One region of the Bacillus sp. YC2 genome, then DNA from elsewhere that is predicted to be linked to it. Evidence: riboswitches for the same ligand, from Rfam matches in the RefSeq annotation. Region 1 holds a riboswitch; each other region holds the start of a gene.
The links. A riboswitch is a leader RNA that binds a small molecule or an ion and turns the genes downstream of it on or off. The one in region 1 is predicted to bind S-adenosylmethionine.

Region 1 (5,024 bases):
GACAAGATGGGGGGCAGAGACATGAATCACCGGCTGCAAGCTGTTAACCCGACGATAAAAGCGGCGGCTGTCCTTTGCTGTGTCGTGATGCTGTCGTTTATTTATAATCCATATACGCCCGCTTTGTTTTACATTATCATCGTGGCAGGTGTCATAACGGCAGGCCGGATTCCGCTGAAAAAATGGCTTCTGTTTACGGTTCCGTTTTTCATTCTTGCCTTCGGCTGCTTATGGACAGCGGCCGTTTTCGGAAACGTCCCGACAACTGCCGGCAACCTGCTGTTCCGGCTGGGTCCTATTTCCGTCAACAGTGACAACGCGGCGCTCGGCATTTCGATCGGTTTTCGCATTTTATGTTTTTCTGCTTTGTCGATGATGTTTATTTTCACAACCGATCCGATTCTGTTTATGCTGAGTCTCATTCAGCAGTGCAAGCTGCCGCCGAAGCTTGCGTACGGCATTATCGCCGGATTTCGGTTTCTTCCTCTTCTGAAAGACGAGATCCGGATCATCAGGCAGGCGCACAGAATCAGAGGCGCTGTGACTGAATCCGGCCTGAAAGGAAAGCTGTCCGCTTTTACACGCTATACCATTCCGCTTTTGGCAGGTGCGATCCGGAAAGCAGAACGCACAGCCATCGCAATGGAATCAAAAGGTTTTACAGGCAGCCGAAACCGTACGTTTTACAGGACCGTGACTGTGCGGGGCGGCGACTGGTTCTTTTTCCTGCTCGTCCTTTTATTATTTGGCGCAAGTTATACTGTCTCTTTATTCTTTTTATAAAAACAGGCTGCCGGAGACGATTCGGCAGCCTGTTTTTGTTATGTACGCTTCTGTCACTGATTATAATTAAGCGCTTGAGCCAAGTTTGACTTAATCGTGATATTTGAGAAATTAATACCGAGCTGAACGGCCGTTTGGGCGATTTCCGGCCTGATTCCGGATAAGGTCGATTTGACTCCGATCAAATTAAGCGCCTCAATCAATTTAAAGATTTGGTGCGCCACCATCGTATCCACGACCACCACGCCCGACAAGTCGATTAACAAATGCTCGACACGCCTGTCTGCACAGGTGCTCAACGTGTTTTCAAGAATAAATTTAGCCCGCTCAGTGTCGATATCGCCGACAAGGGGCAAAAGGGCCGTGCGTTTGCTGAGTGTGATGACCGGCGAGCTTAATTCTAATATCATTTCCCGCTGCGCGTTCAGCTGCATTTTCGAATTATGCTCGGCATGATCAACAAACGTATAAATGGTAAAATCAAATACTTGAACGATTAAATCCTCCCATTTCTTCCTTTCTCCCCGTGCAAACAAAGACTCGTGAGAATCGGCAAACGCATCGTAATAGCTTTTGTACAGCGTCCGGTTTCTCATAAATTCACGGACCACATATTGAACGGGTGTGTCTAAATGCTTCTGGTCCTTCGCAAGCTCGATCACCCACCGTTCGAACTCTTCCAAAAATTCCTTTTCCGGTTTGATATACATGTTATTAATATGCCGGTAAAATTCTTTATCCTGCTCAAGCAGTTCTTCTGTCATAACCGGATTCGTCAAGGAATAGATCGAATTGGGGTCTGTTTCTTCCATTGTGTCGATCCAATCTTTTGCAATTTGATCAACCTGTCCTGAAAAATATTCGTATAATGCTTCATTTAGTTTCATACCTCTTCTCCTTTCCCATTTCCAATTATAGCGTCAGCGGGTGCCGATTCACAGTGAAAGCTGTTAATCTATCCATTTATTTGAAAATAATTAGTGCAATGGTTTGCGCCTGATTTGTCAAAATGCTTCAAATGACTCTTTCCAAGCAGCGGTCCCTGCCATAAAATAGTAGCAACACCCTTGTATCCACTTGCAAACATAAAAAAGGAGGGCTTTTTTATGAATGGTGAAATGCGCTTGATCCCGTATGTCACGAATGAGCAGATGATGGATGTGAACGAGCTTCCTGAGGGTATTAAAGTGATTAAGGCGCCAGAATTGTGGGCAAAAGGGTTTAAAGGCAAAGATATTAAAATCGCGGTTCTTGATACAGGCTGCGACACGAACCACCCCGATTTAAAAGATCGGATTATCGGCGGTAAAAATTTTACAGATGATGACGGAGGCAAAGAGGATGCGATTTCCGATTATAACGGACACGGCACCCATGTTTCCGGAACGATTGCTGCTAATGATGCAAACGGCGGAATTTCCGGGGTTGCGCCAGAGGCAAGCCTGTTAATCGTCAAGGTGCTCGGCGGTCAAAACGGCAGCGGAAAATATGAATGGATTATTAACGGCATTAATTATGCGGTTGAACAAAAGGCTGATATTATTTCCATGTCACTCGGCGGACCGAGCGATGTGCCGGAGCTGAAAGAAGCCGTCACAAATGCCGTGAAAAACGGCGTACTGGTCGTCTGCGCAGCAGGAAATGAAGGTGACGGAGACGAGCGGACAGAAGAGCTTTCTTATCCCGCTGCTTACAACGAAGTCATTGCAGTCGGATCGGTTTCCGTAGCTCGAGAATCGTCTGAATTTTCAAACGCAAATAAAGAAATTGACCTTGTCGCTCCAGGAGAAAATATTCTCTCCACCCTCCCTAATCATAAATACGGAAAGCTGACGGGCACTTCAATGGCAGCCCCGCATGTGAGCGGAGCGCTCGCCTTGATTAAAGGGCTTGAACAAGATGCTTTTCAGCGAACGCTGTCTGAGGCTGAAGTTTATGCCCAGCTTGTACGCCGGACGCTTCCGCTTAATATTGCCAAAACATTAGCGGGGAACGGATTTATTTATTTAGACGCGCCTGACGTGCTGATGGAAAAAGCCGAACAGTCACAGCTGCTGTCTCTATAATATTTTTTTCATATAATGTTATCTTCATTTGTCAGATATTCAGTTTTTAAAATATGAGATTTTCTATTGACAGCGATCTTCATAAGCTGTTAAGATAACCAACAAATGATGTAACTTTTCAAAAAAATTAAAATAATTTCTCTTATCGAGAGTTGGGCGAGGGATTGGCCTTTTGACCCCAACAGCAACCGACCGTAATACCATTGTGAAATGGGGCGCGTGATTTTTGCGCCGAGACGATTGTCTCTTAAGGCACGGTGCTAATTCCATCAGACGTGATCTGAGAGATAAGAGAGGCTGACTTTTGATGTTAAAGCCTCTTTCTCTCATGAGAAAGAGGCTTTTTTGTTACATCTCACTAAAGGAGGAGACATAATGACAACAATTAAAACTTCGAATCTGGGCTTTCCGAGAATCGGCTTGAACAGAGAATGGAAAAAAGCGCTTGAGGCGTATTGGAAAGGAAATACCGACAAAGAAACATTCCTTAAGGAACTTGACGGATTATTTTTATCCGCGGTCAAAACACAGCTTGATCAGCATATCGATATTGTGCCGGTGTCTGATTTCACCCATTATGACCACGTACTTGATACAGCCGTCAGCTTTAACTGGATTCCGAAAAGGTTCCGCAGCATTACCGATCCCGTTGATACATATTTCGCCATTGCCCGCGGCGCAAAAGATGCCGTTTCTAGTGAAATGACAAAATGGTTTAATACCAACTACCATTACATCGTTCCTGAATATGACGAAAGCCTGGAATTCCGCTTAACAAGAAACAAGCAGCTTGACGATTACCGCCGGATCAAAGAAGAATTCGGAGCGGAAACAAAACCTGTTATCGTCGGCCCGTTCACATTTGTCACGCTTGCCAAAGGCTATGAACAATCAGAAGCGAAAGCCATTCAAAAACGCCTCGTCCCTCTTTACGTCCAGCTTTTGAAAGAGCTTGAAGCAGAAGGCGTCAAATGGGTTCAAATTGATGAGCCTGCGCTCGTGACAGCTTCTTCTGAGGATGTCCGCGCCGCAAAAGAACTCTATGAAGAAATCACAAAAGAGCTGTCAGGCTTGAATGTTCTTTTACAAACGTATTTTGATTCCGTTGATGCTTACGAAGAACTGATTTCTTATCCGGTACAAGGCATCGGGCTTGATTTCGTGCATGATAAAGGCAGAAACCTTGAACAGCTGAAATCGCACGGCTTCCCGAAAGATAAAGTGCTGGCAGCAGGTGTGATCGACGGACGCAACATTTGGAAGATCGATGCTGAGGAACGCCTTGATGCGGTTTTAGACATTCTCGAGCACGCAGATATTGAAGAGTTGTGGATTCAGCCTTCCAGCAGTCTGCTGCACGTCCCGGTAGCGAAACATCCTGACGAGCACCTGGAAAAGGATTTGCTGAACGGACTGTCATACGCAAAAGAAAAATTAGCTGAACTTGATGTCTTGAAGAAAGGGCTTCTGTCCGGAAAAGCCGCGATCAGCGAACAGATTGAGCAATCCAAAGCCGCTCTGGATGCTTTGAAAACTTTCGCTACAGGAGCAAACTCCGATCAAAAAGATGAGCTTAATCAATTGACAGAACGAGATTTTTCCCGTCCTGTGCCGTTTGAAGAGCGTCTCGCACTTCAGAATGAATCGCTCGGCCTTCCCCTTCTGCCGACGACGACGATCGGGAGCTTCCCGCAGTCTGCTGAAGTGCGCAGCGCACGTCAAAAATGGCGGAAAAAAGAGTGGACTGATGAACAGTACCAAGCATTTATTAATGCAGAAACAAAACGCTGGATTGACATCCAGGAAGAAATCGGCCTCGACGTACTCGTTCACGGAGAATTCGAACGGACGGACATGGTTGAATATTTCGGTGAAAAACTCGCCGGTTTCGCCTTTACAAAATATGCTTGGGTGCAATCTTACGGTTCACGCTGCGTCCGTCCGCCGGTCATTTTCGGAGATGTCGAATTTATCGAACCGATGACTGTAAAGGATACGGTTTACGCCCAATCGCTGACAGAAAAACATCTGAAAGGCATGCTGACGGGCCCTGTTACCATTTTAAACTGGTCATTCCCGCGTGTGGATATTTCCAGAAAAGAAATCGCCTTCCAAATCGGCCTCGCCCTCAGAAAAGAAGTAAAAGCGCTTGAGGATGCCGGCATTCAGATTATC
Region 2 (5,024 bases), on a different contig from region 1:
TCATTGTCCTGTAATAGGCATTAGACAATGGCCCCGAGCGCTCTCGCAAAAGTAATGGCGTGGGCGGGGGCTATGCGGCATCCTTTCAGCTTATCTAGCGAGACGTGCATATCCTCAAAGGTGCATGTGCTGATATCCATGTTGAAGAGAGAAGTGCCGATGAAGTTTGCGCCGTCCAAATGACATGCATCAAACTGTGTATGCTCAAGAGCGGCATCATTGCATTCACTTTCAGAAAGAGTGCATTGTTCAAAGCGTACATGTTTCATATTTGAATAGCTGAATGAACTGTAATTGGCATGGCAGTCTTCAAACCGCACATTACGCAAGGTGCAGTCGGCCAGATTCACTCCGAGCAATTTTGAGTTTTGAAAGACCGTTCTATGGATGATGCTCCCGCTGAAATCGGTGTTTGACAAATCGCATTTTTCAAACCGCACATCCGTACATTCCATATGTCTGAATGAGACGTCCGTAAAGATCATATTTCTGAAAATCACCTGCTCGGCACACAAGTGCTGCAGGTCATCTCCGCTGATTGAACCATTTTCAATCACCGCCTCCTTTATATGATCCTCCTTAAGCGCTTCACTAAAAGAAAGAAGCGGTAATTGCTCCGGAATTTTCGGTTTTTGTATCGTATTCATCGACTTACTCCCTTTACTAAAATAATAGCTGAAATCAGCGATTGAAACATATAGTGAATCGAAACGGTTTTTCTTATGATAATCAGAAAACATATACAGCACCGCCTGCAAAGCGTGCCTTACATCTTCGCCGATTTTCGAGTGTTTCGCTTATTGAAAGAGCGTAATGGAAAAGCGGAGCGGCGTCAACCGCAAGGGACTGAAAAAACGGATAGGGGGAATGACAGATGGGATGCTACGTTCAAACCGAAGAAAATGTGAGTTTATTTGTCGAGGATATCGGGCAGGGACAGCCGATTGTTTTTCTGCATGGCTGGCCGCTCTGCCACAACATGTTTGAATATCAGATGAATGAACTGCCGAAAAAAGGGTTCCGCTGCATCGGCATTGATTTCCGGGGCTACGGCCAATCTGACAAGCCGTTTGAAGGCTATGATTATGACACGATGGCTGATGATGTGAAGGCCGTCATCTACACGCTGGAGCTGAAGGATGCGGTGCTCGCCGGGTTTTCGATGGGCGGTGCCATCGCCATCCGTTACATGACAAGACACGGAGGGGCGGATATTAAAAAGCTGATTTTAATGTCGGCGGCAGCCCCGGCATTTACAAAACGGCCTGATTATCCGTACGGCTTTCGAAAAAAAGACGTTGATGATTTGATTGCCGATTTTAAAAAAGACCGGCCGAAAGCGCTCGCGGATTTCAGCCGTATTTTCTTTGCGAAAAGCAAAACGCCGGAGTTCAGGGAATGGTTCCAGAATCTCGGTTTAAGCGCCTCATCCTACGGCACCCTTCATTCCGCCGCCGCTTTGCGGGATGAGGATTTACGCAAGGAGCTGATGGATATTACAGTGCCGACACTGATTATGCACGGCGTGAAGGATAAGGTCTGTTCCGTTCATTTTGCGAAGGAGCTGAAGCGGCGGATTCAAAGTGCGAGCTTCATTCCTTTTGAAGAAAGCGGGCACGGTATCTTCTATGAAGAAAAAGACCGTCTCAATGAAGAAATCACCCGGTTTGCCAAAGAATAACGCGTTAAAAGCCCTGATAAGAAATATTCTCTTATCAGGGCTTTCGCTTGCTCGGCCGGAAAGTCAGGCAAGTTTTTTATACATGATCAGATGCGGCCCGATGCCCGGAATGTCAAAGGTTTCGCCGATGCTTTTCCAGCCGAGCTTTTCATAATACCCTTTCACATGATATCTGGCATTGCACCAGACAAGCGCCGCACCCATATCTGTCAGTGTCCGTTCTGCGTATGCAATTAATGTGCTTCCAGCTTTTTGTGTGCGGTATTCCGGGAGAGTCGCCATTCCGCGCAGCTGATAGGCGGGTGTTTCCTTTAATGTTTTTTGTTCTTGCGGATAGAAAGAGGCGATGCTGATCAGCGTCCCTTCGAAAAACGCCCCCAGATGAAAAGCGCCTGCCACGTTGTCCTGATCATATTTGCAATCCTCAATGGTCTGGTGAGGGCGCAGTATTTTATGTCTGATATTGTACGTATCTTCTGCGGTAATGAATTTTACTTCAAGCATGGCCATTCTCCTTTATCTGTCTCTTTTTCTTAATCGTACCATGAAAAGGCCGCCTGTCACATCAGGCGGCCTCATTTTTACCCGTATCAATTTAAATAGACATTTGTCCGCTTTTCATCCTTTTGCTTAATATAAGTGGCAAGCTCGGACGTCAAATCAGAACGGAGAAAAGGGGTGATTAAATAGATTCCGTTAAACAGCTCGCACGCCGTGTCAAGGAGGGACTTGGCAATGGCAAGGCCTTCGGTTTTCTGCTTCTGTTTATCCTCTCCGGCAAGCGCCATTTTTTCGCGGATGCCGTCTGACAGCTTAATACCGGGGATTTCATGATGGATGAACTCCGCGTTGCGGCTGCTTGTTAACGGCATTATCCCGATATATACCGGTGTTTGAAGATGCTTCGTTTCCTTATGAATGTCAATGAGCTGCTGCTCTGAGTAGACGGGCTGGGAAACGAAATAATCGGCGCCGCACTCGATCTTTTTCTCCAGCCTTTTGACTGCCTTGTCAAGATGGCGGACATTCGGATTAAACGCGCCTGCCACGGAAAAACTGGTTTTTTTACCGAGCGGTTTTCCCGATAAGGAGATGCCTTCGTTGAACTGTTTAATCAGTCTGATCAAGTCAAAAGACGTTAAATCATAAACAGAGGTGGCCCCCGGAAAGTCGCCGATTTTTGAGGGGTCGCCCGTGATGGCTAAAATATCGGTCAGTCCGAGGGTATCAAGCCCCATTAAATGCGACTGAAGACCGATGATATTCCGGTCTCTGCATGTGATATGGACGAGAGAACGAATATCAAGCCGCTCCTTTAATAAAGACCCGCAGGCGGCATTGCTGATCCGGGGCGTCGCGAGTGAATTGTCGGCGAGCGTCAGCGCCTCAATTCCGGTTTCCTTTAATTCAGCTGCCGCTTGCAGAAATTTGTCAAAATTCAATTTCTTTGGCGGGTCAAGCTCCACAATAATCGAACGTTTTTTCGCGGCTATTTCATTTAATCCCGGTTCGGCCCGTTCATCCCGGACAGTGATTACCTCTTCTTCCCGTCTGATTTTCACCTCTTTTTCCGTGACGGGAAGAAGCCCGCGGACCGCTTCCGCCATTGCCCGGATATGGTTTGGCGTCGTACCGCAGCAGCCGCCGATAATCCGCGCGCCCTGCTTGCGGAATTCAACGGCGCTCTCACGGAAATAAGTGTTGTCTGTTTCATAAACAAGCCGGCCTTCTTCAAGAGACGGAAGACTGCTGTTCGGGTAGACGGATAAATAAGCGTCGCGGAAAATCGGCACTTCGGTGAGCGCTTCAATCATGTGATACGGGCCGAGACGGCAGTTAATGCCCGTTATATCAGCGCCGATGTCAGCAATCGACCTGAGCGCTTCCCCAAGCGGCGTGCCGTCCTGAAGCACACCTTGCTCGTGCATCGATACATTGAGCATGATCGGGAGTTCCGTTTCCTTTCTCGCGATCTTTAATACTTCACGCGCCTCCTCTAAATCATAATAGGTTTCTAACAGAAGGCCGTCCGGCTCTTCGTGCAGTAAGAGATACAGCTGCTCCCGAAAGCTGCGTTTGATTTCTTCAAGGCTGTAGGCGTTTTTGTTAAAGGTGCGGATGCCGCCCATCGTTCCCAGCACATAGGCGCCGTCTGAGGAGGCACGCGCGATTTTGACCGCCTCCTGGTTAATTTTTTTCGTCTCATCTTCCAGTCCGTATCTTGACAGCTTAATGTAATTCGCCCCGTACGTGTTCGTTTGAATAATGTCTGCGCCTGCCTCCACGTAAGCCTTATGTATCCGTTTGATTTCCTCAGGCTTTGACACATTCAGCTCCTCAAAGCACCTGTCAATGCCATAGGAATAAAGCAGAGTTCCCATCGCTCCGTCGCCGATTAAAATCCGATGCTGCAAATCTTCTAATAGTCCCATTATTTGCCTCCCTTATTCACATTCAGCAAGGAAAAAAGAGAAATAAAAAAAGTCTTCTTAAGAAGAAGACTTTTTGATCATTTGTCTCTCTTCTTATCTTCCAAGCTGTTTTGTAAGCTTGCTGGATTTAGCACCTTGGTCATGGTTTTAATAAACCATTACACCGGTTGCTGAAGCGTCGTCGGGCCAGTCCCTCGGCTTCTCTTGATAAGAACGTTCATTTAATTGTCATGGGTTTCCAAATGTTAACTCCGAAAATCCCTTTCTCCAAATTTACCGAAAATAGAGACAATAATCAATAGGAATCACACAATTTATCTAAAATTAATAAATTGAACATCAATCGGCAGGTCTGCCCCGCGGACAGCTGATATAATCTGCTGCAAATCATCTTTGTTTTTTCCGGTCACGCGCACTTGGTCATCCTGTATTTGTGATTTTACCTTCAAGCCGGAGTTTTTGATCACGGCATTGATTTTTTTCGCGTTGTCTTTATCAATGCCCTGCACAAGCTTCGCGCGCTGGCGCACCGTGCCCCCTGAGGCATTTTCGATTTTGCCGTATTCGATGTTTTTCGTCGGAACCTCGCGTTTAATCAGCTTGCCGCTAAGCACGTCTTTAAGCTGGTTTAATTTAAATTCGTCATCAGAAATCAGCACAAGTTCTTCTTTTTCTAATGTCACGTCACTTTTAGACCCTTTAAAGTCATAGCGGGTGCCGATTTCCTTCAGCGTCATTTGAATCGCGTTTTGCACCTCGGGAAATTCAACTTTGGATACAATATCAAAAGAACTTTCTTTTGCCATATGAAAACCTCCTATAACATTTCACTTATGTGTTGATTATAGTAGAATAAGGAGAAATGTCCAACAGCATAAAGCATGAATTTGTGTTTGTTGGAAAAAATGAGA
Region 3 (5,024 bases), on a different contig from region 1:
ATGCTGGAAGTAGTTTGCATCCACTTCTTTATCAGCTAATGCTTTGTTGTACATTTTGTAATCGTTCAGCACTTTGACTTTTAATGTATAGCCTTTTTTCTTCAATAACGGCTCCGCTTCTTTTAAAATTTCAGCATGCGGTGTTTTTGTCGCGGCAACAACAATTTCCTTTTTATTTGAGCCCGCACTCGATCCGCAGGCAGCCAAAACTCCTGCAAAAACAAGCAGCAACGCACTTAACACAATCTTTTTCAATGTAAATCCTCCCTTATCTTTTGTCTATTATATTTGTGATGACATCACCGATAATCTGAATGATAAAGACGATGATGAGAATAAATACCGTTGCCACAAACGTTACATCCGTATTATTTGACTGGTACCCTTCGACATATGCAAGGTTTCCGAGTCCGCCTGAACCGATGGCTCCGGCAATAGCGGTCGAACCGATCAGGGCGATGGCTGTAACGGTGATGCCTGAGATTAACGCAGGCATTGATTCAGGAATCAATACTTTAAAAATGATCGTCGATGTCTTCGCTCCCATTGATCTGGCAGCTTCGATGACACCTTTATCAACTTCCCGGAGCGCGATTTCCGCAAGGCGGGCATAAAACGGCGCAGAGCCGATAATCAAAGCGGGCAAAGCCGCATTCGGACCTAAAATCGATCCGACCAAAAACTTAGTAAAACCGAGGAGCAGAATAATTAAAATAAGAAACGGAATAGACCGGAATACGTTAACCACTGCCGCAATCACACTGTTAATCGCTTTATTCTGCCATAAGCTTCCCTTGCCTGTTAAAAAGAGCAGAAGGCCGAGGACAGCCCCGATGACGAAAGAAAAGAGTAAAGCGATAATCGTCATATAGAGGGTTTCATAAGTTGCGGTCCACAGTTCACTTACATCAACGTTCGGAAACCATTTTTCAAACATTTGTGATCACCTCTGCTTCTACCTGTTTGTCTTTAATGAACCGGATCACATTTTCTACTTCTTTTTCCTGTCCGTCAATGTGGATGAATAAAGAACCGTACGCCCCGTCCTTCGTCTGTGAAATCTTACCTTGCAGAATGTTGACATCCACATCGAAGTTTCTGATCATCTCAGTGATGAGAGGCTGTTCTGCAGCCTGCCCGACAAACGAAAGCTGAATCGTTTTTCCTGTCGCCGTTTCCTGAAGCAGATGCTGAATGGTTTCTTTCGTTTCCTCAGGCTCGGTGACCTGCTGAACGAAACGCTTTGTCATCTGTTCACGCGGATTTCTGAAGACTTGAAGCACTTCGCCTTCTTCGACGACTTTTCCGTTTTCCATGACGGCGACTCTGTTGCAGATTTTACGGATGACGTGCATTTCATGGGTAATAAGCACAATCGTCAAACCGAGTCTTTCATTTATATCGGATAAAAGATCTAAAATTGAATCTGTCGTCTGCGGGTCAAGCGCTGACGTCGCTTCGTCACAAAGAAGGACCTTCGGATTATTGGCGAGCGCTCTCGCGATTCCGACACGCTGCTTTTGACCGCCGCTCAGCTGGGAAGGATACGATTTTTCCTTTCCTTCTAATCCGACCAGTTTAATCAGTTCATCAGCACGGCGAATCCGTTCTCTTTTTTTCACGCCGGCAATTTCCAGCGGAAACATAATATTATCCCGAACGGTGCGCGACCAAAGAAGATTAAAGTGCTGAAAAATCATGCTGATTTCCTGGCGCGCTTTTCTTAAACCGCGGCTGCTTACTTTATTTAATTCCGTCCCCGCGACTTCCACGGTTCCTGAAGTCGGTTTTTCAAGACCGTTCAGAAGACGGATTAAGGAACTTTTACCAGCTCCGCTATATCCTATAATTCCAAAAATTTCGCCCTTTTTGATATCGAGGTTGACATCTTGGACAGCATTGACATCCCCATGTTTCGCTTTGTAAATTTTTGAAACATTTTGAAGATGGATCAAAGCAATCACCTGCCTTACACTATTCTAAGAAATCTTCCGGAATTCTCCGCAAAAGAAAAGCCTTTCTGCACAATTGAGCAGAAAGGCTTATTGAAAAAGGCCTTTCTCTCATCTTCCAAAGCAGATCGCTTCGAGTGAATTGGCACCATTTCAACATAGTTGACGGTTGCCGGGCTTCATAGGGCACTTCCCTCCACCTCTCTTGATAAGAGAAAACATATCGTCTTTTCGTCCGGAAATTCTTAATGTAGGATAGCATGGCGAATGATAAAAAGTCAATAAAATAAATAATGGTAGTTATTTTCACATAGTAGATTGGCAGGTTTTAAGGCCTTTTGCTGATTGTTTGAAAAAATCCGTTTGTCAGCCACAGAATGGCTTCCAGTTTCAACAGGGCTCTGAATGATCCTTTTACTTTCAATCTTCCGCTTTGAATGAGCTTTTGCAGGGAAATGTTGCCGTGCAGCAAATGAATGATTTCTGTTTGGTTTCCGTAAAAGGTCAAGTTAGACTCTTCTGCTGAAACAGCGGTTTTTCTCATTTCTCCCTGCCCGTTTATTGAGACCGTTAAAGCTTCTGTTTCACCTTGGAACGTAATCAGCAGCGTTGAGGTATGTAATAGGGGTTTCAAAAACAGATGCTGTCCGTCATTCTCTAAAACTTCTATTTTCTCCACTCGTATAACCTCCCGTTTATTGGCCATACATACAAAGTTCTCTTTTAACGGGGAGAACCCTTTATAAAACGGACGACATTTTCCTATAAAAAATGTCACATAGGAGACGTTTGAGATGTTTTTTGTTTAATCAGCTCGTATAAATAGGAAACGGAGCGGAATGCATATCCTTTCTCAACAAGCTTTCCGTCTTTAAACAGCAAAAAGCACGGGACACTCTCAATCTGATAGGCTTTAGCGAAGACGGGGGAATAATTCACGTTGTTTTTATAGAAGGCGACGCCGGGCAGCATTTCCTCCGCGACAGAAAGCATTTTGGAAGCCAGCTGGCACGTGCCGCAAAATGGGGTGTACAAGTACAGGAGATACACATCATCTTCAATTGATTCAAGTTCATTTTCTTGGAGTTCTTTCATTTGATTACCACCTCAGGTCTTTCTTTTTAAAAATACGGGGTCCACATTCAGGCCGGCGCCGAGGAGCACCGATGCAAGATGGTGGCTTGGAGACGCCTCAACCTCCTTGTACGTTCTGTCAATGCAGATATGGCGGGCTTCGGGAAGCTCCCGTTTCAGCTGCTTTCTTAATTTTTCTCCCGAATCGTCTGCGTCAACTAAGATATAAACATCTTTGTCAAACAAACGGTCCGCTAAATCCTCCAATTCCGTTTGGCCGATCGTTCCGTTTGTACAGACAATGTCCAGAGGTTCACTGAGCACTTCCCTGACTTTGATTTTATCTGATTTTCCTTCTACGATTAAGACTTTCTCTTCATCGCCGATATTCATTGCGCATCACCTGCCGGTTTTTTTAGCCTCGGATTGAAAAAGAAGGCAGTGAAATTCACCGCCAACTGTTAACACCAGCCGCTTTCATAGTCGCAATCCACGTATTTCGGATCCTTCTCGGATACAACATCGGCTGTTTTATAAAATTTTTGATTTTCAAATGAAAAGCCCGGTTTGAGCTCATATTGGTTCATGCCTGTCATTTGGCCGATGGCTTCATTTTCATGAAACAAAGAAAACTGGCCGTTTTGTAAGCGGCCCGTTACGTGCTCTGTTACATCAACCTTTTGTTTATCAAAAGCCATTTTGGACACCTCCCGTTACAGATAGAGTGTCCAAATGGTTCTTTTGCTATCCGATTAGTCTTCCTGCGTCATTTCTTCGTATTGTTCGGCAGTCATGAGGTTTTCGATTTCTTTTGCATCAGCCGGTTCAACGACGATCATCCACGCTTTTTCGTATGGAGACTCGTTCACGAATTCCGGGCTGTCATCAAGGCCTTCGTTCACTTCCGTCACCGTTCCGTTGATCGGCGCATACAGCTCAGATACCGTTTTTACGGATTCAACGCTGCCGAACGGCTCGTCCGCTTTAATTTCAGCGCCGACTTCAGGAAGCTCGACAAAAACGATATCGCCAAGTTCAGATTGCGCGAAATGCGTAATTCCGATGCGGACTTTTTCGCCTTCAACTTTTACCCATTCGTGTTCTTCTGAATAACGTAAATCTTTCGGTGTGCTCATCTAAATCCCTCCATTTTTTATGCTTATAATAAGAAGATACCATAATTCTTTGTTACTGACATTAAATCCAATATTTTTCGAATTGGTCTTCTTTAAAGCCGACTGTGACTTTTGTGCCGTCTGACGTAATCGGACGCTTAAGAAGCATTCCGTCGGAAGCCAGAAGTTCAAGCTGTTCATCCTCTGACATGTGGTACAGCTTTTCCTTTAAGTTCAGCTCACGATATTTCATTCCGCTCGTGTTGAAAAACTTTTTCAGCTCAAGACCGCTTTTTTCATAAAGGTCTTTGATTTCTTCTTTCGTCGGCGTTTGTTCCGTAATATGTATTTCGTTTATTTCCTTGCCGTGGTCTTCCAGCCATTTTTTCGCATTACGGCACGTTCCGCATTTAGGGTACCAGTAAAAATTTATCGACATCTTCTTCACCCCTTGTAAATGATCGTCGTTATTTTAACACAATCACTGGTAAAAACCTAAAACGTTGCTTCATGAAAAAGCGCTCCGAATTCGGAGCGCTTACAGGAGCTGTGCATTATACTGTATATTTTTCTTCTCTGAAAATGACGGCAGCTGCGTCACGTTTTTTCTGAATGAGATTTTTCGGTGTCAGGCGCGTCAGTTTGCGCAGCACGGAAAGCATCATTCGGAGAGAATCTCCTTCTTCCATGGCGATTAACGACTCTTTTGCGTGCGCTTCAATGTCCTGAAGAGCTTCCTGCGCAAAGATTTCTGTATATAACAGCTTTTGCGCGGCTTTTTCAGCGCCGTCTGCCGCAATCGCTTTTTCCGTTCTGAGGACGGCAGATTCCAACGCGTACAGCGCGCTGACGATGTCAGCGATGTTCACCATGATTTCCTGCT

Region 2: another riboswitch for S-adenosylmethionine. It lies ahead of KY305_RS07145 (bifunctional homocysteine S-methyltransferase/methylenetetrahydrofolate reductase); the one in region 1 lies ahead of metE (5-methyltetrahydropteroyltriglutamate--homocysteine S-methyltransferase).
Region 3: another riboswitch for S-adenosylmethionine. It lies ahead of metN (methionine ABC transporter ATP-binding protein MetN); the one in region 1 lies ahead of metE (5-methyltetrahydropteroyltriglutamate--homocysteine S-methyltransferase).

The regions. Positions count from the first base shown of each region.
Region 1 covers NZ_JAHXDO010000008.1:110,683-115,706, reverse strand. Annotated here, with positions in the region: gene KY305_RS14110 (ABC transporter ATP-binding protein) at 1-47, shown strand, start outside; gene KY305_RS14105 (energy-coupling factor transporter transmembrane component T family protein) at 22-783, shown strand; gene KY305_RS14100 (STAS domain-containing protein) at 837-1,670, opposite strand; gene KY305_RS14095 (S8 family peptidase) at 1,890-2,849, shown strand; SAM riboswitch class I at 2,989-3,143, shown strand; gene metE (5-methyltetrahydropteroyltriglutamate--homocysteine S-methyltransferase) at 3,225-5,024, shown strand, end outside.
Region 2 covers NZ_JAHXDO010000003.1:83,522-88,545, reverse strand. Annotated here, with positions in the region: gene KY305_RS07160 (pentapeptide repeat-containing protein) at 21-647, opposite strand; gene KY305_RS07155 (alpha/beta fold hydrolase) at 875-1,681, shown strand; gene KY305_RS07150 (GNAT family N-acetyltransferase) at 1,745-2,185, opposite strand; gene KY305_RS07145 (bifunctional homocysteine S-methyltransferase/methylenetetrahydrofolate reductase) at 2,272-4,113, opposite strand; SAM riboswitch class I at 4,204-4,327, opposite strand; gene KY305_RS07140 (YajQ family cyclic di-GMP-binding protein) at 4,428-4,919, opposite strand; gene KY305_RS07135 (CvfB family protein) at 5,019-5,024, shown strand, end outside.
Region 3 covers NZ_JAHXDO010000001.1:170,919-175,942, forward strand. Annotated here, with positions in the region: gene metQ (methionine ABC transporter substrate-binding lipoprotein MetQ) at 1-255, opposite strand, end outside; gene KY305_RS00850 (methionine ABC transporter permease) at 269-937, opposite strand; gene metN (methionine ABC transporter ATP-binding protein MetN) at 930-1,955, opposite strand; SAM riboswitch class I at 2,061-2,167, opposite strand; gene KY305_RS00860 (SCP2 sterol-binding domain-containing protein) at 2,281-2,631, opposite strand; gene KY305_RS00865 (thioredoxin family protein) at 2,727-3,047, opposite strand; gene KY305_RS00870 (toprim domain-containing protein) at 3,060-3,419, opposite strand; gene KY305_RS00875 (YusG family protein) at 3,488-3,724, opposite strand; gene gcvH (glycine cleavage system protein GcvH) at 3,779-4,162, opposite strand; gene KY305_RS00885 (arsenate reductase family protein) at 4,224-4,580, opposite strand; gene KY305_RS00890 (acyl-CoA dehydrogenase family protein) at 4,696-5,024, opposite strand, start outside.